4 regions of the Mesobacillus sp. LC4 genome follow, and region 4 is predicted to be linked to each of the others. Evidence: riboswitches for the same ligand, from Rfam matches in the RefSeq annotation. Region 4 holds a riboswitch; each other region holds the start of a gene.
What was found. A riboswitch is a leader RNA that binds a small molecule or an ion and turns the genes downstream of it on or off. The one in region 4 is predicted to bind S-adenosylmethionine.

Region 1: it holds a riboswitch for S-adenosylmethionine, as region 4 does, so the genes downstream of both, AB5I83_RS20615 (methionine ABC transporter ATP-binding protein) here and metK (methionine adenosyltransferase) in region 4, are expected to answer to the same signal.
Region 2: it holds a riboswitch for S-adenosylmethionine, as region 4 does, so the genes downstream of both, AB5I83_RS11315 (sugar ABC transporter substrate-binding protein) here and metK (methionine adenosyltransferase) in region 4, are expected to answer to the same signal.
Region 3: it holds a riboswitch for S-adenosylmethionine, as region 4 does, so the genes downstream of both, AB5I83_RS05760 (methionine biosynthesis PLP-dependent protein) here and metK (methionine adenosyltransferase) in region 4, are expected to answer to the same signal.

What each region holds. Positions count from the first base shown of each region.
Region 1 is NZ_JBGCUB010000009.1:13,436-18,968, forward strand. Features, by position in the region: partial or broken gene AB5I83_RS20605 (aldo/keto reductase) at 1-116, opposite strand, end outside; gene map (type I methionyl aminopeptidase) at 338-1,081, shown strand; SAM riboswitch class I at 1,264-1,367, shown strand; SAM riboswitch class I at 1,459-1,562, shown strand; gene AB5I83_RS20615 (methionine ABC transporter ATP-binding protein) at 1,647-2,678, shown strand; gene AB5I83_RS20620 (methionine ABC transporter permease) at 2,668-3,318, shown strand; gene AB5I83_RS20625 (MetQ/NlpA family ABC transporter substrate-binding protein) at 3,335-4,171, shown strand; gene AB5I83_RS20630 (M20 family metallopeptidase) at 4,365-5,533, shown strand, end outside.
Region 2 is NZ_JBGCUB010000003.1:90,167-95,699, reverse strand. Features, by position in the region: gene AB5I83_RS11320 (dynamin family protein) at 197-2,941, shown strand; SAM riboswitch class I at 3,091-3,200, shown strand; gene AB5I83_RS11315 (sugar ABC transporter substrate-binding protein) at 3,305-4,402, shown strand; gene AB5I83_RS11310 (sugar ABC transporter ATP-binding protein) at 4,650-5,533, shown strand, end outside.
Region 3 is NZ_JBGCUB010000001.1:1,120,622-1,126,154, forward strand. Features, by position in the region: gene AB5I83_RS05755 (M4 family metallopeptidase) at 1-1,426, shown strand, start outside; SAM riboswitch class I at 2,271-2,383, shown strand; gene AB5I83_RS05760 (methionine biosynthesis PLP-dependent protein) at 2,543-3,658, shown strand; gene metC (cystathionine beta-lyase) at 3,655-4,839, shown strand; gene AB5I83_RS05770 (bifunctional homocysteine S-methyltransferase/methylenetetrahydrofolate reductase) at 4,836-5,533, shown strand, end outside.
Region 4 is NZ_JBGCUB010000007.1:28,245-33,777, reverse strand. Features, by position in the region: gene asnB (asparagine synthase (glutamine-hydrolyzing)) at 1-650, opposite strand, end outside; gene metK (methionine adenosyltransferase) at 907-2,109, opposite strand; SAM riboswitch class I at 2,395-2,537, opposite strand; gene pckA (phosphoenolpyruvate carboxykinase (ATP)) at 2,822-4,411, shown strand; gene AB5I83_RS19215 (DUF3231 family protein) at 4,496-5,509, opposite strand.

The sequences.
Region 1 (5,533 bases), on a different contig from region 4:
GCAGGCTGGTGGATTAACAAAGGAGTTCCTAGTTCTTTTAAAATCGTGATGGCCTGTTTCGTTTCCTCTACACCATAATTGGACAGACCTGCAAGCAACCCTTTTAACCATCGAATTTTGCTTATGGTACCAATTTTTTAGTTTTTGGGTGATAGAGCAAAATATTGATACCATCATATTGGTATCGTTTTCACGGAAGACAAGAAGATTGTTGCTGTAAGCAGTATCCGGATTCAATCCAGACTGACCACAAACCTAAAGAATGGATTTTCAAGCTTAAAAAGGATAATCTAATCGTAGAGTTTTTTAAATCGATGCTATTGGAAAGGAATAAATTATGATTGCGAAAACAGAAGAAGATTTTAACGGATTAAAAGAAATCGGCAGGATTGTCGGCTTGATTCGCGAAGAATTAGTTGGGAAGACTGCACCTGGAATTACCACGAAAGAGCTCGATGAAATGGCAGGCAGGTTGTTTGAAGAGCATGGCGCTATTTCCGCTCCGAAGGGTGAATACAATTTCCCAGGATATACATGCATCAGTGTGAATGAAGAAGTCGCACACGGGATTCCGGGCAGCCGGGTGATCAAAGAGGGCGATATCGTTAATATCGATGTTTCCGGCTCAAAAAATGGATATTTCGCTGATACTGGCATCTCATTCGTCGTTGGCGAAGGTGATCCGATTTTAACCAAGATTTGCGAAACGGCTGTAGAGGCTTTTGAAGCAGGCTTGAAAAAAGCGAAACCAGGCTCGAAGAAAAGCGGACTTGGCAAAGCAGTTATAGCGACTGCGCGAAAGAACGGACTGACAGTGATCAAAAACCTTACTGGCCACGGGATTGGGCGTACTATCCATGAAGCCCCCGATCACGTTTACAACTATCATGAGCCATGGGATGACGAACTGTTAAAAGAAGGAATGGTCATCGCTTTCGAACCATTCATCTCAACACGCGAAGAAGAAGTCTTCCAAAATGAAAACGACGAATGGACCTATGTAACAGAAAACAGCTTTGTCGCTCAATGCGAGCATACCATCATCCTAACGAAAAATGGACCGATTGTGATTACCCGATAGAGCTCTTTTCCCGATGGAACCCCTTGCTGCTGCAGGGGTTCTATTTTTTTTGGCCGATTCCTTTTATTTAATACTATATTCCTATTTTTCGTATTACTAAAAAAAATACAACAAAAATGATTGACACTTTTTCTTTGACACAGTAAAGTAATAAACAAGATTCACAACTCAATATTCGTTACTTCTTATCAAGAGAGGTTGAGGGACTGGCCCTATGACACCTCGGCAGCGGACTCCTTTGGAGGACTGTGCCAAATCCAGCAAGCATGAGCTTGACAGATAAGAAGAGGCTGACTTTTCATTTGATGTCCTCTTCTTTCTGAAGGGGACTTTTTATTTCCCAAAAATACCCACCCAAAAAATTTCATAAGGATACTTTCTTATCAAGAGAGGCGGAGGGACTGGCCCTTTGATGCCTCGGCAGCGGACTCACAATGAGTACTGTGCCAAATCCAGCAAGCATGAGCTTGGGAGATAAGAAGAGATATTGACCAGCATTCGTTGCGGCATGCCTCTTCCTGTTTCCGGGAAGAGGTTTTTTTATATCCACAAAGGAGGAAGACAGATGATCACATTTGAGCAAGTGGAAAAAGTCTATGAAAGCCGCGGAAATAAGGTAGCGGCATTGAATGGAATTGATTTAGAAATCAAAGAAGGAGAGATATTCGGAGTCATTGGTTTTAGCGGTGCGGGAAAAAGCTCGCTGATCCGCTGTGTGAATTTGTTGGAACGGCCGACATCTGGAAGGGTGATTGTGGATGGCTGCGACATGACTTCCCTGTCTGTAAAAGAAGTGAGAGAGGTTAAAAAGAATATTGGGATGGTATTCCAGCATTTCAATCTTTTAAACTCCAAGACAGTATTTGAAAATGTCGCGATGCCCCTCATTCTCGGTAAGCTTCCGAAGGCGAAAATAAAAGAACGGGTTTATCAGTTGCTCGACTTTGTCGGACTGGTTGATAAAGCAGACAATTATCCAGACCAGCTCTCGGGCGGCCAGAAGCAGCGAATCGGAATTGCCCGGGCTCTGGCAACCCAGCCGAAAATCCTGCTTTGCGATGAAGCGACATCTGCCCTGGACCCGCAGACAACCAGCTCGATCCTACAGCTTTTGAAAAAAATCAATAAGGAGTACAACATAACGATTTTAATCATTACCCATGAAATGTCCGTCATCAGGGAAATTTGTGACAGAGTTGCTGTCATCGAGGATGGAAGAATCATCGAGGAAGATACTGTCTTCAGTGTTTTTTCAGCTCCTAAAACAGAAACGGCAAGAAATTTCGTCAGCACCATCATGAATGACAGCATTCCTGATTCCGTGTACAAGATTATTGAAGAAAATTCAGGACTGCATAAGGTATTCCGGATCAACTTTGTAGGCCAGTCAGCCGGTCAGCCGCTTCTGTCCCAGCTTTCAAAGAAATTCGATATCAACGTCAATGTTCTTTTCGGCAATATCACAGAACTTCAAGGAATCCCATTCGGAAACCTGATTGTCGAGTTACAGGGCCGTGATAAAGAAATTCTGAGAGCCCTTAATTTTATCGATCAGCAAAAAGTAAGCATAAAGGAAGTGACAGCACATGCTAGTTAATTCAGAGCAAATTATTCAGGCCTTAATCGAAACACTGCAAATGGTTGCGTTCTCCCTCCTGTTTTCGGCAGTCCTCGGAGTGCCGCTGGGAATCGCGCTTGTGGTCACCAGGAAAGGCCATTTACTTGAAAACGCCCCTGTCTTCAATGTACTAAATAGTCTAATCAACGTCTTTCGCTCAGTGCCATTCATTATCCTGCTGGTCGCAATCATCCCGCTGACCCGGCTGATTGTTGGTACGTCAATTGGTACAGCAGCGGCTGTAGTTCCACTAGTCTTCTATGCCGGTCCGTATATTGCTAGATTGGTAGAGAACTCCCTCCTGGAAGTGGACCCCGGAGTGATTGAGGCAGCTGAATCAATGGGTGCCACACCATGGCAGATTGTTTTCAAATTTATTCTTCCCGAAGCGATGAGCTCGCTGATCCTTGCTTTTACGATTGCGACGGTTGGATTGATCGGTGCATCAGCAATGGCCGGCGCAATCGGCGGCGGCGGCCTGGGCGACTTGGCAATTACATATGGTTATCAGCGCTTTGATACCCAGACAATGTTCATCACAGTTGGCATCTTGATTGTAATGGTTCAGGGACTTCAATCCCTTGGAAATATATCAGCTAAAAAAATCAGAAGAAGATAACCAGGAGGAAAATAAAATGAAAAAACTACTATTACTATTGATTGTACTTAGTCTGGCTTTAATCAGCACCGCATGCTCAAGCTCTTCATCATCAGCTAAAAGCGGCGAAACCGTCAAAGTGAAACTTGGCGTCAGCGGAACCGATCACCGAGTCTGGGATTTTGTTGCCAAAAAAGCAGAAAAAGAAGGAATTGAAGTCGAAATCGTCACTTTTTCTGATTATGTTCAGCCGAACCTGGCACTTGCAGAGGGTGAACTGGATGCAAACTCATTCCAGACGGTTTCCTATTTCGACGCTTTTATCAAGGAACATAATCTTGACCTTGTACCAATCGCTACCACACAGATTGCACCAATGGGTCTCTATTCAGATAAATACAAAGACGTGAAAGACATCCCTGAGGGTGGAAAGATTGCTCTTGCAAACGAAGCTACGAATATGGGAAGAGGACTTCTTTTACTCCAGGAAGCAGGTTTGATCAAGCTTGAGGACGGCTTCGATGGGATTGGTTCACTAGATAAAATCGTTGAGAATCCGAAGAATATTGAACTTGTGACGCTTGTTGCCGGCCAGACTCCAAGAGTGATGCCGGATGTAGCAGCATCCATCATCAACAACGGAATCGCAGTCGATGCAGGACTTACACCAAAGAAGGATGCGATTTTCCTTGAGAGTGCAACTGCCACTCCATACATCAACATCATCGCTGTCCGCGAAGAAGATAAAAGTAATAAAACTTTGAAAAGATTAGCTGAACTTTACCAGCAGGATGACACAAAGGAGTTCATCGAGAAGGAATATAAAGGTAATACGCTTCCTACTTTTGTGCCGCTTAGTGAGATTGGCTGGTAATAAGACATCTGTCCAATCCTATGACCATAGTTTCGAGAACTTCCCTTTTACGGTCACATTTCCAATCGTTTTGCGACCGAATACTCTTAACATCGAGCGATTTACGATGACTATGTGGCCCTTTCAGTCCTTAAGAGGTTGCATAAGTTAGATCAGAAACTTCCATTTAAATAGAACTCAAGGAGGATGCAGGATGACCACACCAGTTAAAGCACTTCAGGAATTAAAGGATATTATTACAGAATACGTCGAGCTTAATAAGGAACTTTACTTATCAGCCAGCCATGAAATCCATGAAAGACCGGAAATCGGCAATGAAGAATATTTCGCATCTGCGCGGCTCATCAAGGTTTTAGAGGATGAAGGTTTTGAAGTTGAAAGAGCGGTAGCGGGACATGAAACATCCTTTGTTGCACGTAAAAAGTCTGAAAAAGCTGGACCATCGATCGCCTTTCTGGCAGAATATGATGCCCTTCCAGGGTTAGGCCATGCTTGCGGCCATAACATCATTGGCACGACAAGTGTTGCCGCTGCTATTGCACTTAGCAAGGTGCTTGAGGAAACTGGCGGTGAAGCTGTCGTTTTTGGAACGCCTGCCGAGGAGGGCGGCCCAAACGGAAGCGCTAAAGGAAGCTTTGTAAAGCATGGCCTTGTTGAAGGAATCGATGCAGCCTTAATGCTGCACCCTTCTGGACAAACAAGATTGACAACGTCTTCCCTTGCTGTTGATCCACTCGACTTTGAATTTATCGGCAAGCCAGCTCATGCGGCCGCATCGCCTCATGAAGGTATTAATGCATTGGATGCGGTGATCCAGCTTTTCAATGGAATTAATGCCCTAAGACAGCAGCTTACCGTTGATGTGAGAATTCATGGAATCATTACCCATGGTGGTGATGCACCGAACATCATTCCTGAATACGCAAAAGCAAGGTTCTTCATCCGGGCTGCAACACGGAGCGGATTAAATGAAGTGACCCGCCGTGTCAAAGCAGTCGCAGAGGGTGCAGCCAAGGCTACAGGTGCAAAGCTGAATGTTATCGCCTTCCAAAATGAAGTTGATAATCTTCTATTGAATGATCGATATAATGAAGTATTTAAAACTGTAATCGAAGAACTGGGGGAAACAGTTGCAACCGATGAAAGGGGCGGAATTGGCTCAACTGATGCCGGCAATATTAGCCAGGTGGTGCCAACCATTCACCCTTATATCAAAATTGGACCTGATAAACTCGTTGCCCATACTGTTCCATTCCGGGAAGCAGCCGCTTCTCAACAGGGGGATGAGGCCTTGCTTAAAGGAGCAAAAGCACTTGCTTTGACAGCTTTGCAATTGATCACAGACCGTGAATTACTAACAGA
Region 2 (5,533 bases), on a different contig from region 4:
TTTTGCAGTGCTTGTAGCAAAACTGAAAGCTGGCTGAAATCTTGCATGAAAAATTGTTTGATAGAATACAATGATAAGGTTTGAGCGTAAGCCGGCATAGGGAAAAAGTATAGTTAGTTAGAACAATTTTTTATGCCTGAAGGAGTCTGAAGGCTCTTTTTTTGGATTGATATTATAAAGAGGTCGGAGGAAGGTCATGACATTTGAAGAGCAATTAATCAAAAAGTCGTACTTTGAAACTTATATGGAACAAAGAAGCCAGGCACATCCTGTTCGTGTCCTCGGGGAGCTTTACCTTGAAGAGCAGAAGAATGATATGCCGGATTTATCATACATCCGTTTTGCTCAGGGAGAGGTCTATTTTCATAACAGAGATTACGAAGCGGCTATTTTTAAATGGGAAAATATCACGAATGAACTGGAGCCATGGGCGAAAAAGAACATGGGTGATGCGTTCCTGGAGATTGGTCTGCACACATCTGCAGAGGAACTGTACCTTTCGATTGATACAGAAAGCAATATTCTCAGGATTGAAAGCGGGCTGCAGCTTTTGACGCTTTACATAGAACAGGGGAAGCTTGACAAAGCGGTTGCTGTCATCAAGAAATCTGTGCAGCTGGATCCGGATTATCCGGGCGTAACAGAGATTGCCCGTGCTTTCTTTGAAGAGCATCACGACTGGGAGAATGCGGTTGAACTGGCAGTCAATGAAGGCGTCCGAACCGGTTCGCCGAAATGGTTCGACGTCTTGAATCAGTATGTAGAACAGGGGCATACCCGCCAGTTCTCACCTTCTTATTTTAACGAAGCTTTATCCGTCCTATTCCAGGTGGATAGAAGCCGGTTTGAACAGCTGTCTGTATCCCTGTGGGAAAGTTATCGGGATCAAAGTTCCTATATGAAATGGCTGAGGGAATTCAACCAACTGTTCAGCGGGATGGACGGCAATAGAAGAGATGGCTGGACCCATCTTTCAGCGGTCTATCAGGACACTTACTTCGAATTGATTAATGGAGATCGGTTGATTAAGGAAATCTCACCGCTGATTCCTGAGTTGCTGACGAACTGGCTGAAAATTACGAGTCCAGTTAACAGCCTTGTTTCAGCATCATCAATCATTGCTTGGAATGAGGTTTTTCCAGGAACCATAACCACGTCGGCGATTCACGACGCGGAGAACCTTGTCCTGAATTCGCGTCAATACGATAATGGATACGAAGATAGCATGCAGTTATTTGAGACCATCATTAAGTGGGCTGAGAACCATGAAATCGAAGTAGGCAACAGGATAAAATGGATGGTCCGTGAGCTCCAGGAAACCAATGTCCATAATCTGCTGATTGCCGGTTTATCCGGAAATGGAAAGTCATCCTTCGTCAATACGATTGTTGGCGAAGAGCTGATTACAACTCCAACTGGTGCTGTCATCAGGTTCATGAACGATGAGAATCCGGAAATCCAGGAAATTAACGATACGGCAGTCCGCCAAATCACGGATCTCGAGGACTTCAAGGAATCCGCCGGAGTTCGCCGCCAGAACCATAAAAAGGAAACGATCATTGACTTCAGAGCTCAGTTCCCATTCCTGCACGACCATCAGTTGGCGCTAATTGATTCTCCAGGAATCAATCGTAATAACTATGACAATCATCCGTTGTACAATTACTTGAGGTTTGCTGACAGCCTATTATTCGTGCTTAACGCAAATGACCCTTTTACGGAAAAAGAAAGGGAAATCCTCACGAAAATATCCGAGTACTTCCCGCAGCTTCCTATTCACTTCCTGTTGAATAAAATAGATGCTGTCTACAGTCAGCAAGAGGCAATAGAAGTATTCGACCAAACATCAGCGGAAATCAGCCAATACTATCCTGAAGCAAAGATGTTCGCTTTCTCAGCTACTTATGATAAAGGCAAGCAGTTGAGAGATTTCTCTGATTTTATCAAAGCAAACAGAAGCACAGTAGACTTCGATCAGGAGCGCACAGCAAAACTGCAATTCTTTGTGAGAAGGGCGATCACGTATTTGCTTGATAAACGGATTGAAATTGAAAATGACCATATGGAAACAATCAGCTGGAACGAAGAGATGGTAAGCAAGCTGAATGGTGCGATCAATCAACTGGGTGACATCGAGGAAGAGAAATCGAAATCCATTCAGAAGTCATACCGTAAAATCAAGGACGAAACCCGTACGGAAATCATTGAAAAAATTCCGGAAATCCTGCGGAGTTGTTCTGAATTGGTAACAGAGGACAGCGATTTCGGAAAAATCCATACTGAAATGGATGAAGCGATGAACAAGAAGATAAGAGAATATCTTGATGAAACACTGTTGCCGAAATTCCATGAGGATTTGCAAGGATGGATTCAGCATTCGAAGGACGAATTCGATCATAGCCAAAACTATTTGAATGAAATGGCTGACGGTTTTAACTCGATGTATGGAGATGAACGGATCAGCCTGGACTGCGATTTCAGGGTACTTGATGATTGGCGCCGCGATGCAAATCGGATGACGAACGGCGTTCACTATGAAAAAATCAACATCATGAACCGCTCGACACCGCAGCAATTCTTCCTGAAGAGCGCAGGCAAGCTGCTAGGCGTGCTGCCGCAAAACAATGCGATGCTTTATAACCGATATAAAACCTATCTGGAGACAGAAGATTATTATGAGATCGGCGTGACCACCGCGAAAAGATTCCTGCAGCAATTCGAGATTTTTGAAAAATCGATTGAACGCGACGTGAACCTGTTCTTCAAAAATCCATTCAACGTACTAGAAAAAGCAGTAGAAGATGCCAATTCCGAAATTGGTTATGGCAAGACCGAGCTTGAAAAAATGAGAATCAACCCAGAGCTGTACCGCGACCCATTGACACTGTACGAAGTGAAGCTTCGCCAGTTTGAATGGATGACCGCTGCAGGGAGAGGTTAATTGAAAAAGGAAGATTCCGATTGGAGTCTTCCTTTTTGCTTGGTGTGAAAAAAGAATAAAATTAAATTTTCGAAATAATATTGACAATATGAGTATAGGAGTTTAAAGTAAAATTTATCGATTTGCAACATTAACTCAATAAAGAAATTCTCTTATCAAGAGTGGCAGAGGGACTGGCCCTATGACGCCCAGCAACCGTTCCAATTGGAATTGGTGCTAAATCCTGCAAAACAATTTTTTTTGTTTTGAAAGATAAGAGAGGAATCCGACCTTTGCATTTTTACTGCGTTTGAAACCTCTCTTTTCTGGAGAGGTTTTTTTATTTGTGTTAGACAGGCAGATCAATCAAAGGGGGAAATTCAGATGAAAAAAGGAATGAAAAAAGTATTTTTAGGTGCAGTTGCTTCTGCATTGCTGCTGACAGGCTGTGGCGGGGGAGAGACGAAGACGGCCTCTGGTCCTGTTGAGGGAGTTCCGGAGCGATTTGCCAAAGGTGAGGAAGTCAAAATTAAAGTGATCCGCAAGATCGGCGGAGACGACCATACTGCACAATTTTTAGCCGGAGCAAAAGCAGAAGGAGAAGCTCTTGGCTTCAAGGTAGATGTTTTTACTGCGAATGGAGATACAGCAAAATTCCATGACGCGATTAACCAAGGGCTGCAGCAGGATTATGATGGATTCATCATCTCGCATGGTGACGATGCGGCAACAGTAGATGATGTGAAAAAGTTAGTGGATGAGGGCAAAAGTGTCGTGACTTTTGATTCGAATCCAGACCTTGCTCAGGTAGAAGGTGTCACTCTTACTTCCCAGGACGATGAAGCCCTCGCCACACAGGCGCTGGACCAGCTTGTGAAAGACCAAAATGGCGAAGCAAATATCGTTTATCTATGGGTAGATGGCTTCCCGCCGATGGTCAGAAGAAATAAAGTTTACCAGGAAACCTTAAAGGCGAATCCGGGAATCAAAGAAGTTGAGAGATTCGGAGTGGCCGCCGCTGATACAAGCGTCCAGACGCAGAACGCTGTTGCAGCCATGCTGAATAAGCATCCAAAAGGAGAAATTGACGCGATTTTCGCAACTTGGGACGCGTTTGCGATCGGTGCAGCACGTGCCATCAAGGAAGCGGGCCGCGATGAAATCAAGATTTACGGAATTGATGTATCCAATGCTGACCTGCAGGAAATCCAGGGAGATGGAAGCTCATGGAAATACACGGCCGCTGTTGATCCAAAGCTGATTGGGGAAGTGAATATGAGATTGCTTGCGAAAAAGCTTGCAGGTGAAGAAACTCCAGCAAGCTACGACTTAGAAGCATCACTGATTTCCCAGGAAGAGCTCCAGCAGTCAAAAGAGCCGGTGAACATGGCGAATTTAGCTGAAATCATCGAAGGCTGGGGCAAATCGGATGCATTTTTGGAAGACTGGATGGAGAAATTGAAGGATCATTATAAGAAATAACTATTGAAATGGTTGGTTGAGAAGTTTTTATAGCTGAAAAAAATATTATATAGCGACTTTCTCGATTATATAGCGACTTTTCCAATAATATAGCGACTTTTCAATATATATAGCGAGAATTTCACTTTTATAGCGAATTGGAAATTCCGCACGATTTTTTCCAGTTTACACTCAAACAAAACAAAACAGACACTCTCAAACTTACGAGAGTGTCTGCTTTGCAGAATGATAGAGAGGAGGCCCGGGGATGAAACTTCAAATGAAAAACATCAGTATTGACTTTCCGGGAGTGCGTGCGCTGAATGAGGTGGATTTCAGCACAGAAACGGGCAGCATCCATGCGTTGATTGGTGCTAATGGCGCTGGCAAATCCACATTAATGAAGGTGCTTTCTGGAGCCCACGACCATTTCACCGGTGAAATCCAGCTTGATGGCAGGAAGGTGGAAATCCGCAAGCCGGCAGATGCGCAGAAACTTGGAATCCAGACCGTTTACCAGGAGGTTGATACAGCCATCATCCCATCCCTGACAGTTGCTGAAAATATCATGCTTAATCACACAGTGCAGGCAGCAGAAAATAAACACTGGGTAAATTGGAAGCAGCTTTTCAAACAGGCAACTGAAATTCTTTCCAGCATGAACCTTCACATTCCTGTGAAAAAACTTGCCGGGGAGCTCACGCTTGCTGAGAAGCAGCTTGTGCTGATCGCCAGAGCGACTTCAAGCAATTGCTCCTTCCTCATCCTTGATGAACCAACTGCTCCGCTCAGTCATACCGAAACATCCGAACTGTTCAGGATCACGAGGGAACTGGCTGAGAGGAATGTGGGCATCATCTTCATCTCCCATCGATTGCCGGAGATCTTTGAGTTATGTGATGAGATTACGGTCATGCGAAATGGGGAGCTGGTCGTGAAAAAGGCTATTCCTGAAGTCGGCACCCACCAGGTGATTGAATACATGCTCGGCCGGAAACTGGAAGACCAATTCCCGGCGAGGGTCAGCACATTCGGGGAGCCCCTGCTGGAAGTCGAAGGCCTATCAGATCATGGAGGCAAAGTGAAAAATACTTCCCTTCATTTAAAAACAGGGGAAATTGTCGGGATAGCCGGCCTCGTCGGAGCGGGGAA
Region 3 (5,533 bases), on a different contig from region 4:
TTCAAAAGGAAAATACAGCCTGGGCACAAATGATAGTTTCGTCGTTAAATCGCAGGAAGCAGATAAACTAGGTGGAGATGTAGTCCGCCTGCAACAGGTGTATAATGGTGTCCCTGTCTGGGGAGCAACACAGTCTGCAAGAGTGGATGAAACAGGAGTTCTTAAAGTCTTCAGCGGGACGGTCAGCAAAGGGCTTGATAACAAACTTGTGAAGGCATCCAATAAAAAATCCCAAAGAGACGCCATCTCTGTTGCTGAAGGCGACTTAGGCTTTAAGCCTGATTATGAAGTAGCTCCATCCGCTGAACTGGTTGTTTATCCTGGTGAGGAGCAAGCAGTATACGCTTACCATGTCACGTTGAACTTCCTAAGTCCTGAACCGGGTAATTACCAGTATTTTGTCAACGCAACAACTGGGGAGATCATCAATAAATACAATGCCCTACACACTGCAGGGAAAACCAATCCTTCTTTAAGTGGAACAAACACTGTTGGATCTGGTGTAGGAGTTCTTGGAGACACGAAATCATTGAATACTCTTCTTTCAAGCGGCTCTTATTATTTGCAGGATAATACAAGAGGGAATGGAGTATTCACATACGATGCAAAGAATCGCCAGAGAACGCCAGGTTCCCTCTGGGTGGATGCTGATAATAATTTGAACGCTTCTTATGACGGTGCAGCTGTAGATGCTCACTACTATGCAGGACTGACTTATGATTACTATAAAGACACTTATGGTCGCAATTCATATGACAATAAAGGCGCAGCATTGAAATCTACTGTCCATTATGGCAGAAGTTATAACAATGCTTTCTGGAATGGCCAGCAGATGGTTTATGGTGACGGAGATGGAACTACATTCATCCCGCTTTCCGGCGGTCTTGATGTTGTGGCGCATGAGCTGACCCACGCTGTAACTGATTTTAGTTCAGACCTTGTTTACCAGTATGAATCAGGTGCTTTGAACGAGGCGATTTCTGATATCTTCGGTACGCTTGCTGAATTCCATGACAACAATAATCCTGATTTTGAAATCGGTGAAGATATCTACACACCAAATAAAGCCGGCGATGCCCTTCGTTCCATGAGTGACCCTGCTAAATACGGCGATCCAGATCACTATTCTGTTCGTTACACTGGCACGTCCGATAATGGTGGAGTCCATATCAACAGCGGAATCATCAATAAAGCTGCCTACCTGCTGAGCGAAGGCGGTTCACATTATGGAGTATCCGTACCAGGAATCGGTACAGAAAAATTGGGTGCGATCTTCTATAGAGCAAACACAGTCTATTTCACATCTTCCACTAACTTCAGCCAGGCACGAGCCGGAGCTGTACAAGCAGCAAAAGATCTTTACGGATCCACTTCCGCAGAAGTAAATGCTGTCAATAAAGCTTTTGATGCTGTAGGAGTATATTAATAGGTAAATATTTAAGGCAGACTGGCTCATCTTTTAGAGATGAGCTAGTTTTTTCATTCTGTTCTTTTGTTAATTGGCTTTCTGCTGGAATAAGTGCTGGGCTGTTCTTGACAGGTTCGCCTCCTTTAACTGAGAAGCTGTCAAAAAAACAAAGTATTCTTGACAGGTTTGCCCCGATAAGCTGAAAAGCTGTCATAAAAACAACGTATTCTTGACAGGTTTGCCCCGATAAGCTGAAAAGCTGTCAAAAAAACAACGTATTCTTGACAGGTTTGCCCCAATCAACTTAAAAGCTGTCAAAAAAACAGCAGATTCTTGACAGGTTTGCCTCTATAAGCCGAAAAGCTGTCAAAAAAACAGCAGATTCTTGACAGGTTTGCCCCGATAAGCTGAAAAGCTGTCAAAAAAACAACGTATTCTTGACAGGTTTGCCCCGATCAACTTAAAAGCTGTCAAAAAAACAGCAGATTCTTGACAGGTTTGCGTCCATAAACTGAAAAGCTGTCAAAAAAACATCCTATTCTTGACAGGTTCGCCTCCATAAGCTGAAAAGCTGTCAAAAAAACATCCTATTCTTGACAGGTTCGCCTCCATAAGCTGAAAAGTTGTCAAAAAAACAACGTATTCTTGACAGGGTTATGCCTTTAATCTGAAAACCTATCATAATAACATCAGATTCATGACAGCAGTAGCCCCCTTATCCCCCAGAATCTATCAAAAACAAATTAATTCGCACACCCACCATGATTTTTTACCTATTTACTTCACCGCTTTAATTTAATGATTGACATTCATCCTTAACAGCTGTAATATTTAGAGAAATTTAATAATTCAATAATATGAAATCTTATCCAGAGAAGCTGAGGGTCCTGGCCCAATGAAGCTTCAGCAACCTTCAACCTTGTTTGTTGAAAAGGTGCTAATTCCAGCAAGTTTTTTTAACTTGGCAGATAAGAAGAATGGCTATCATCTGTAAAAGTCTTCTTCTTAAGAAGGCTTTTTTTGTTTTATTAAGGACTTCCCGCATTGTTTTCTGGAGCTTATGTGGAACCTGTCTGTTTTAAACCGAAGGTAAAACAAAAATTGCCCTCCACTACATCTTTAGGAGTGAGTCTATTGGCAGAAATCGATACAAAGCTTGCACAGCTTGGAAACAGGAGTGAAACAATAACAGGAGCCGTCAATCCACCAATCTATTTGACGACAGCCTATCGGCACGAAGGGATTGGCCAGTCCAGCGGCTATGATTATGTCCGCACCGGCAATCCTACTCGTGAAATTCTTGAGAAGGCGATCGCAGACCTGGAGGAGGGTGATCGCGGCTTTGCCTGCAGCTCCGGAATGGCAGCAATCTGGACCGTTCTTTCACTATTCGAGCACGGAGATGAATGGATTGTCTCTAAGGATTTATATGGAGGCACTTATCGTCTTCTCGAACAAGGTTTCAAAAAATGGGGATTACACAGTACTTATTCTGACATGTCTGATCTAAGCGAAATCAAAACGGCCATAACCCAAAAGACGAAGGCTCTTTTTGTAGAGACGCCGACGAATCCGCTGATGGAACAAGCAGATATTGAAGCAATTGCCAAGATTGCTAAAGAGAACGGTATTCTTCTGATTGTTGATAATACCTTCTACACTCCCCTGCTGCAAAAACCATTGACTTTAGGTGCCGATATCGTCATTCACAGTGCAACTAAATATCTTGGAGGGCATAATGACGTGCTTGCAGGCCTGATCGTGGCAAAGGGTGAGCATCTATGTGAATCCCTCTTCCTCCATCATAATGGCGGTGGAGCGGTCTTAAGTCCATTCGACTCCTGGCTGCTGATCCGTGGTATGAAGACATTGTCATTAAGAATGGAACGCCATGAGAAAAATGCCAGTGAATTGGTCGGTTATTTACAGCATCATCCTGCAGTGAAGGATGTCCTTTATCCCGGAAGAGGCGGAATGATTTCTTTCAGGGTACATTCACCTGCCATGGTCAATCCATTTTTACAAAGTCTATCAGTCATCACGTTTGCTGAAAGTCTTGGCGGAGTTGAAAGCTTTATTACCTATCCTGCAACACAGACACATGCTGACATCCCGGCAGAAATACGAGAAAAAACGGGTGTTTGTGAAAGGCTGCTGCGGTTCTCGGTGGGAATCGAAAATGTGGAGGATTTGAAATCTGACTTGGATCATTCATTCAATAAAGCACGCCAGGAGGTTGAAGTTTTATGAGCCATCCATATACTTTCGAAACCCAGCTTCTGCATAACAAGCATAAATTTGACCCTGCAACCGGTGGAGTGAGTGTGCCCATCCAGCATGCCTCTACCTTCCATCAGCTCTCGGCAGACAAGTTCGGGAAATATGATTATAGCCGCAGCCTTAATCCCACCAGAGAGGCGCTTGAGGACATTATCGCCGAGCTTGAAGGGGGTATCCGGGGTTTTGCTTTTTCTTCTGGAATGGCAGCAATTTCAACGGCATTTTTGCTTCTCTCGCAGGGTGATCATGTGGTCGTCACCGAGGATGTTTATGGCGGGACATACCGGATGGTGACACTGGTGTTGAACCGTTTTGGTATTGAGCACACTTTTGTCGATATGACCGATCTTGAGGCAGTGGAACAAGCGATCAGGCCAAACACAGCCCTGCTATATGCAGAAACGCCTTCCAACCCCCTGTTAAAAGTAACGGATATTGCCGCGATCAGCGAAATAGCGAAGAGTCACGGTGCCCTAACCTTTGTTGATAACACTTTCATGACACCCTACTTGCAGCGACCTCTTGAATTCGGAGCTGATATTGTCCTTCACAGCGCTACAAAGTTTTTATCCGGCCACAGTGATACGGTCGCGGGTCTAGCGGTAGTCAAGGATGAAGAACTGGCAAAAAGGCTGTATTCCCTTCAGAACTCATTTGGTGCAGTCTTGGGGGTACAGGATGCATGGCTTGTGATGCGAGGCATGAAGACTCTGTCGGTCAGAATGAATCAGTCTCAGGAAAGCGCCAAGAAAATCGCTGAATTTTTACATAAACAGCCTTTCATCAAGAATGTCTTTTACCCTGGTCTTCTGAACCACCCTAAGTCAGGCATTCAAAAGCAGCAGGCTTCTGGACCCGGAGCTGTATTATCTTTTGAACTTGAGAATGCAAAGCTTTTATCTAGATTTATAGAACAATTGAAACTGCCTGTTTTTGCAGTAAGTCTTGGAGCGGTTGAGTCCATCCTCTCCTACCCCGCAAAAATGTCCCATGCAGCCATGCCGCAGCATGAACGTGAAAGACGCGGAATCAGTGATGGCCTCCTCCGGCTCTCAGTCGGGCTAGAGAGCGCAGAGGACTTGATTGCGGACATTGACCAAGCTTTGAATAGTGCAGGGATTTTTGCAGTGAAAAAGGAGGAAGTCAAATGAGTTTTCTGAAACGCCTGGAAAATGAAATATTAATTGCCGACGGAGCGATTGGGACTCTCCTCCACGCTTATGGAGCCGGTACTTGTTATGAGGAGTTGAATGTTTCGCATCCTGATGACATCATCCAGATCCATAAAGCTTATATCAATGCAGGTGCCGATTTGATCCAGACGAACACCTACGCAGCGAATTATATAAAACTTGAAAGATATGGACTCGAGGACCAGGTAAAAGAGATTAATAGTGCGGCAGTTAAGCTCGCCCGCCAGGCAGCAGGCACTGATGCATATGTACTTGGAACAATTGGCGGGAACCGTGGTATAAGACCATCTGCCATCCCCATTGAGGAAATCAAGAGAAGTTTCAGGGAGCAGCTATACTGCCTTCTTCTGGAGGGTGTAGATGGGCTGCTGCTGGAAACCTTTTATGATATGGAAGAAATCGAGACTGTGCTCGAAATTGCCAGAAAGGAAACCAATTTGCCGATCATCGCCCAGGTATCCCTTCAGGAAATTGGGATCATGCAGGATCAAACGCCCCTTCAGGAGGCATTCCATCGACTCGAAGATCTTGGCGCAGATTTAGTTGGCCTAAACTGCAGACTTGGGCCCCATCATATGATTTCAAGCCTGGAGCAGATCGAGCTGCCTTCAAAGGCATTTCTTTCAGCCTATCCAAATGCCGGTTTGCCTGC
Region 4 (5,533 bases):
ATCGGTGAACCGATTTTCTTTGTAAAATAATGCCCTGGCTCAAGCTTGTAGATGCCTTCTGACATTGTATTAGGTTCTGGTACGAATTGATAAGTCAAATAGTGCTGCAATGCCTTGTAATCAAGGACGTCGTTTTCGAGCGCAAGCAGGATGCTCTTTTTCTCAGAACCAAAGAACGTGCGGTCGCCATCTTCAAAATAGAAGAAAGGCTTAATGCCGAAATGGTCACGAGCACCGTAAAGAACCTGCTCCTCTTTATCCCAGATGACAAATGCGAACATGCCGCGCAGCTTGTCGACAGCCTGCTCTTTTAGATGGCTGTAAAGAGCAATGATGACTTCCGTATCCGAATGAGTTTCGAAGCTTAGACCTTCTTCAATCAACTCTTCGCGAAGCTCAAGATAATTGTAGATTTCCCCGTTGAAAATGATCCAGTAGCGCTCATTTTCATAGGTCAATGGCTGATGGCCAGCCTCAAGATCAATAATACTCAGGCGGCGGAAGCCAAATTGGATATGCTCATCAAAGAAATATCCATCATCATCTGGACCGCGATGGGTGATGATGTCATTCATATTTTTAAACAGCTGCTTATCATCGCCGCTGAATTTCTGTGCATTTTCATGTACACAACCGATAAAGCCACACATTATGTACTTCACCTTCTCCATTTCAGAAAAAATTTATTGTTATTTTCCAATGATTTTACTACCCAAAAAACATACCATCTAATACTATCATTAAACGCAAAATTTTTGCAGTAAAATCTAAGGGAAATTTAAGGTAATACTCTATTTTACACCTTTTGGACCATACACAAACCTGATGATAATTTTGGTGTTCCTTGATTAGACGGTAAATAACAAGGGGAGTTACATATTTCTATGCAACTCCCCTTGTACTTTTTTATTTTCCTTGTGCCTGAGTGCGAAGCGTCTCAGCCTTGTCTGTGCGCTCCCATGGAAGGTCAACGTCAGAACGGCCAAAGTGTCCGTAAGCAGCTGTCTGCTTGTAGATTGGCTTGCGCAGGTCAAGCATGTTGATGATTCCAGCAGGGCGAAGGTCGAAGTTGCTTTCAACAACATCGATCAGTACATCCTCGCTTACTTTGCCTGTTCCAAAAGTATCGATTGAAATGGATACCGGACGGGCAACACCGATTGCGTATGCCAGCTGAACTTCAACCTTTTCAGCAAGGCCGGCAGCTACGATGTTTTTCGCAACGTAACGTGCAGCGTATGCCGCTGAACGGTCAACTTTTGTAGGATCCTTACCGGAGAATGCGCCTCCGCCGTGGCGAGCGTATCCGCCATAAGTATCAACAATGATTTTACGGCCAGTAAGACCAGCATCACCCTGCGGTCCGCCGATTACGAAACGGCCAGTTGGGTTGATGAAGTATTTTGTGTTCTCGTCGATCAATTCTGCCGGTACGACAGGATTGATCACGTGTTCCTTAAGATTGCGCTGGATTTGCTCAAGCGAAACTTCAGGATGGTGCTGAGTTGAGATAACGATCGTATCGATGCGGACTGGCTTGTCGTTTTCATCGTATTCAACCGTTACTTGAGTTTTACCGTCTGGACGAAGGTATGGAAGGATCTCTTCCTTGCGCACTTCAGTCAGGCGGCGTGAAAGCTTGTGAGCCAATGAAATCGGAAGAGGCATAAGCTCTTTCGTTTCATTACATGCAAAACCGAACATCAAGCCCTGGTCCCCAGCGCCGATTGCTTCGATTTCTGCATCGGACATTTGTCCTTCACGTGCTTCAAGAGCCTGGTCAACACCCATAGCGATGTCAGCAGACTGCTCATCAATGGAAGTCAACACTGCGCAAGTTTCAGAGTCGAAACCATACTTCGCGCGAGTATAACCAATTTCCTTGACGGTTTCACGAACAATTTTAGGTATATCTACGTATGTAGATGTAGTGATTTCGCCTGCAACTAGTACAAGGCCTGTCGTAACTGATGTTTCAGCAGCAACACGTGCATTAGCATCTTTTGCAAGGATCGCATCCAAAATCGCGTCAGAAATCTGGTCGCAAATTTTATCCGGATGGCCTTCTGTTACTGATTCAGAAGTGAACAAACGGCGTTTGTTTGACATCTGAGTTCCTCCCTCATGTATAAAAATTGATCGAGGCTGTCCCAATACAGACCTCGGGTTGATACGGTACTCATTCCCTATGTAGTATGAAATAAACGCTGAGTTTTTATTAGAAAAATTTGTTTAGGATTCATGGTGAATATCTTTTTTCCTAATCTCACCCACGGGAGCAATGACACCTAAGAAGGCATTCCAGCTGCAATTCAATGCATTGGACAGAAAAAAGCAATATAAAAAACCTCTCCATTTACGAGGAAAGGTTTTAGCTTAAATCCGCGCCTTTCGCTCTTATCGTTCAAGGGCAGTTCCCTTGCGTCAGGTTAGCACCTTTGCCCGGAAAAAGGTCAGCATTCCAAAAAGCTGTTTTTTCACGTCTGCAGGTTGCTGGGTTTCATTGGGCCTGTCCCTCCACCAGCTCGGGATAAGAGAGTATCCGTTCAAGTCCAAATCATAACGAAACTATAATGGCATGTCAATGGTTTTCTCGGTAAAATTGTCGATTGTTGTTGAAAGTTTTTCTGTAAACTAAAATGGTCTTGAAAAGCATCCTTTTCGCTTGACTATATAAAGAAAGAATTATATAACGCAAGATAGGTACAAGGTAATTTTTCGAGCGATTAGTATAGATTAATCGAACAAATGTGTTATACTAATATCGAGATGTAAACACTTACAAAATTATTAATCTTTTAAAAAAGGAAGGTATTCTCCGATGAATGTTGTAGGAATATCAAATGAACTTTCAGCATTATTAAGTGGCAGCAATGTGCAAATCCAGTTATCCGTTCCCCAGCTTGTTGAAAAAGTCCTGAACCGAAATGAAGGGCTCCTGACTTCAACTGGCGCTGTAAGAGCGACAACTGGTAAGTATACTGGCCGTTCACCTAAAGATAAATTCATTGTTGAAGAAGTGTCCGTAAAGGACAAAATTGACTGGGGCTCTGTTAATCAGCCGATTTCAGAAGAATCTTTCACAAAACTATATAATAAGGTATTGAATTTCCTTAAAGAAAAAGAAGAAGTATTCGTTTTCAAAGGATTTGCAGGTGCTGACACAAAACACCGCCTTCCGATTCAGGTTATCAATGAATACGCCTGGCATAACCTTTTCGCCCATCAATTGTTCATCCGCCCAACAGAGGAAGAGCTTGTGGACCATGAATCTGAATTCACAGTGATCTCTGCCCCAACTTTTAAAGCGGATCCAAAAGTTGATGGAACAAATTCCGAAACATTCATCATCGTCTCCTTCGAACAGCGCGTCGTGTTGATCGGCGGAACAGAATATGCGGGCGAAATGAAGAAGTCCATTTTCTCTGTAATGAACTACCTTCTGCCTGAAAGCGGCATCCTTTCCATGCACTGCTCTGCAAACGTGGGACGCGAAGGCGATGTAGCCTTGTTCTTCGGTCTGTCCGGAACAGGAAAAACGACTCTTTCAGCTGATAACAATCGCCGTTTGATTGGTGATGATGAGCATGGCTGGTCAGCTAACGGTGTGTTCAACATCGAAGGCGGCTGCTACGCAAAGTGCATCAACTTATCTAAGGAAAAAGAACCGCAGATTTATGACGCGATTCGTTTTGGTTCAGTGCTTGAAAATGTCGTCGTCGATGAAGAAACACGTGTGGCAGATTATGATGACGGCAGCCTGACTGAAAATACTCGTGCAGCCTATCCGATTCAGGCGATCGAAAACATCGTGGACCCAAGCATTGCCGGACATCCAAACGCGATCGTCTTCCTAACTGCTGATGCATTCGGAGTACTGCCTCCAATCGCCAAGTTAACGAAGGAGCAGGCAATGTACCACTTCCTGAGTGGATATACATCAAAGCTTGCTGGAACTGAGCGCGGCATCACTTCTCCGCAGGCAACGTTCTCAACTTGCTTCGGATCACCTTTCCTTCCGCTTGCAGCAACAAGATACGCGGAAATGCTCGGTGAAAAGATCGATGAGCACAATGCAAAGGTATTTCTCGTGAACACAGGATGGACAGGCGGAGAATACGGCACAGGAAGCCGCATGAAGCTGGCCTACACTCGTGCAATGGTCCAGGCAGCGCTTGAAGGCGAACTGAACAATGTCGAAACCGTCAAAGACGAAATCTTCGGCCTGGATATCCCGGCACATGTCCCAGGAGTACCAGACGATGTCCTTCAGCCAGTCAAGACATGGAGCGACAAAGAAGCATATTACGCAAAAGCAAACGAACTCGCAGGCAAATTCCGCGAAAACTTCAAAAAGTTCACAAACGTACCATCTGTGATCGAAGAAAAAGGCGGACCAACAGCGAAATAATCATAAAGGCCATTTCCAATCGGAAATGGCCCTTTTCTTTTTCTACAACTATTAGCTATCGTGGTTTTCTGATGACAATTCATACTAATTACTTCTGTTTCTTAATGCTTCCCTGTCAACATTTTGGGGAGGCTGTTCCATCCATCTGTTATTAATCATTATTTTAATCCCGTCATTTGCATATTGAAGGATTTCAGTAACAAGTCTTGTGTAAAGCCCGCCTAAATCCTTTCTTAAGCTTGCTCCAATTGCTGTTCCGTAGCCACCAACGCTGATCGCATCCAGACTGTTTGTTTGAAACATCATCAACTTATCTGAAAAAGGCGGATCAATGGATTGAGATATCGCAGAATCCCAGGTACTTGGAAGCGGGACTCCATCCTTTATTAGTATTTCTCTAAAAACAGTTTCATGCTTAGCGGCTATTTCTGAACCTCTTTCCATATATTTTCTTACCTCTGGTGATTGGGCTGTTTGAGAGAAACCAGCCAAAAAGGTTCTGCCAATGGAATTCGTCTCTGTATTTTTAGAAATATGAGCCAGTTCCACAGCAGTCAGTGGCCGATGTCTACCGATTAAACTGGATAAAAAGGATTCATCCTGAAGATATTCTGCTTTCTCCATTGGAGGAATTGTCGGCGAACGCACGAATGTGCCTTTTTTTAAAAGCAAGTCACAAGAATCATTATACAGTTTCATAAATTTCTCTGATGTCTTCGAAAATAACTCTCTTACATCGTTCCTTGCCAACACTTCGAGAAATGCTGCAGATGCCACCGTTCCTGCCGAAGCCATGTATTTAATATACCTTAAAGCAAAAAGGTCTGAATACACTCGGCCTGCCTTTAAATTCACGTCCTCCTGGGTAAAACCGATTGGCAGTGCATGTTTATCTTTTTCAAAAATGGTTTTGACTTGATCCACTACGAATTTACAATTTGATAACGCATCATTTATGATTTCCGTCATTGTGGTATCTTCATTTACCTTTGCAAAATGCTGTACGATGCAGTGAGCCATTGAATTTTGCATATACGCTCCCCACATGGCAGCAACCTCTGATGAAGTCAATTGAGGGTTATGTTCCATTCTATTCATAACTCCTTCTTTTTTCCTTATTTT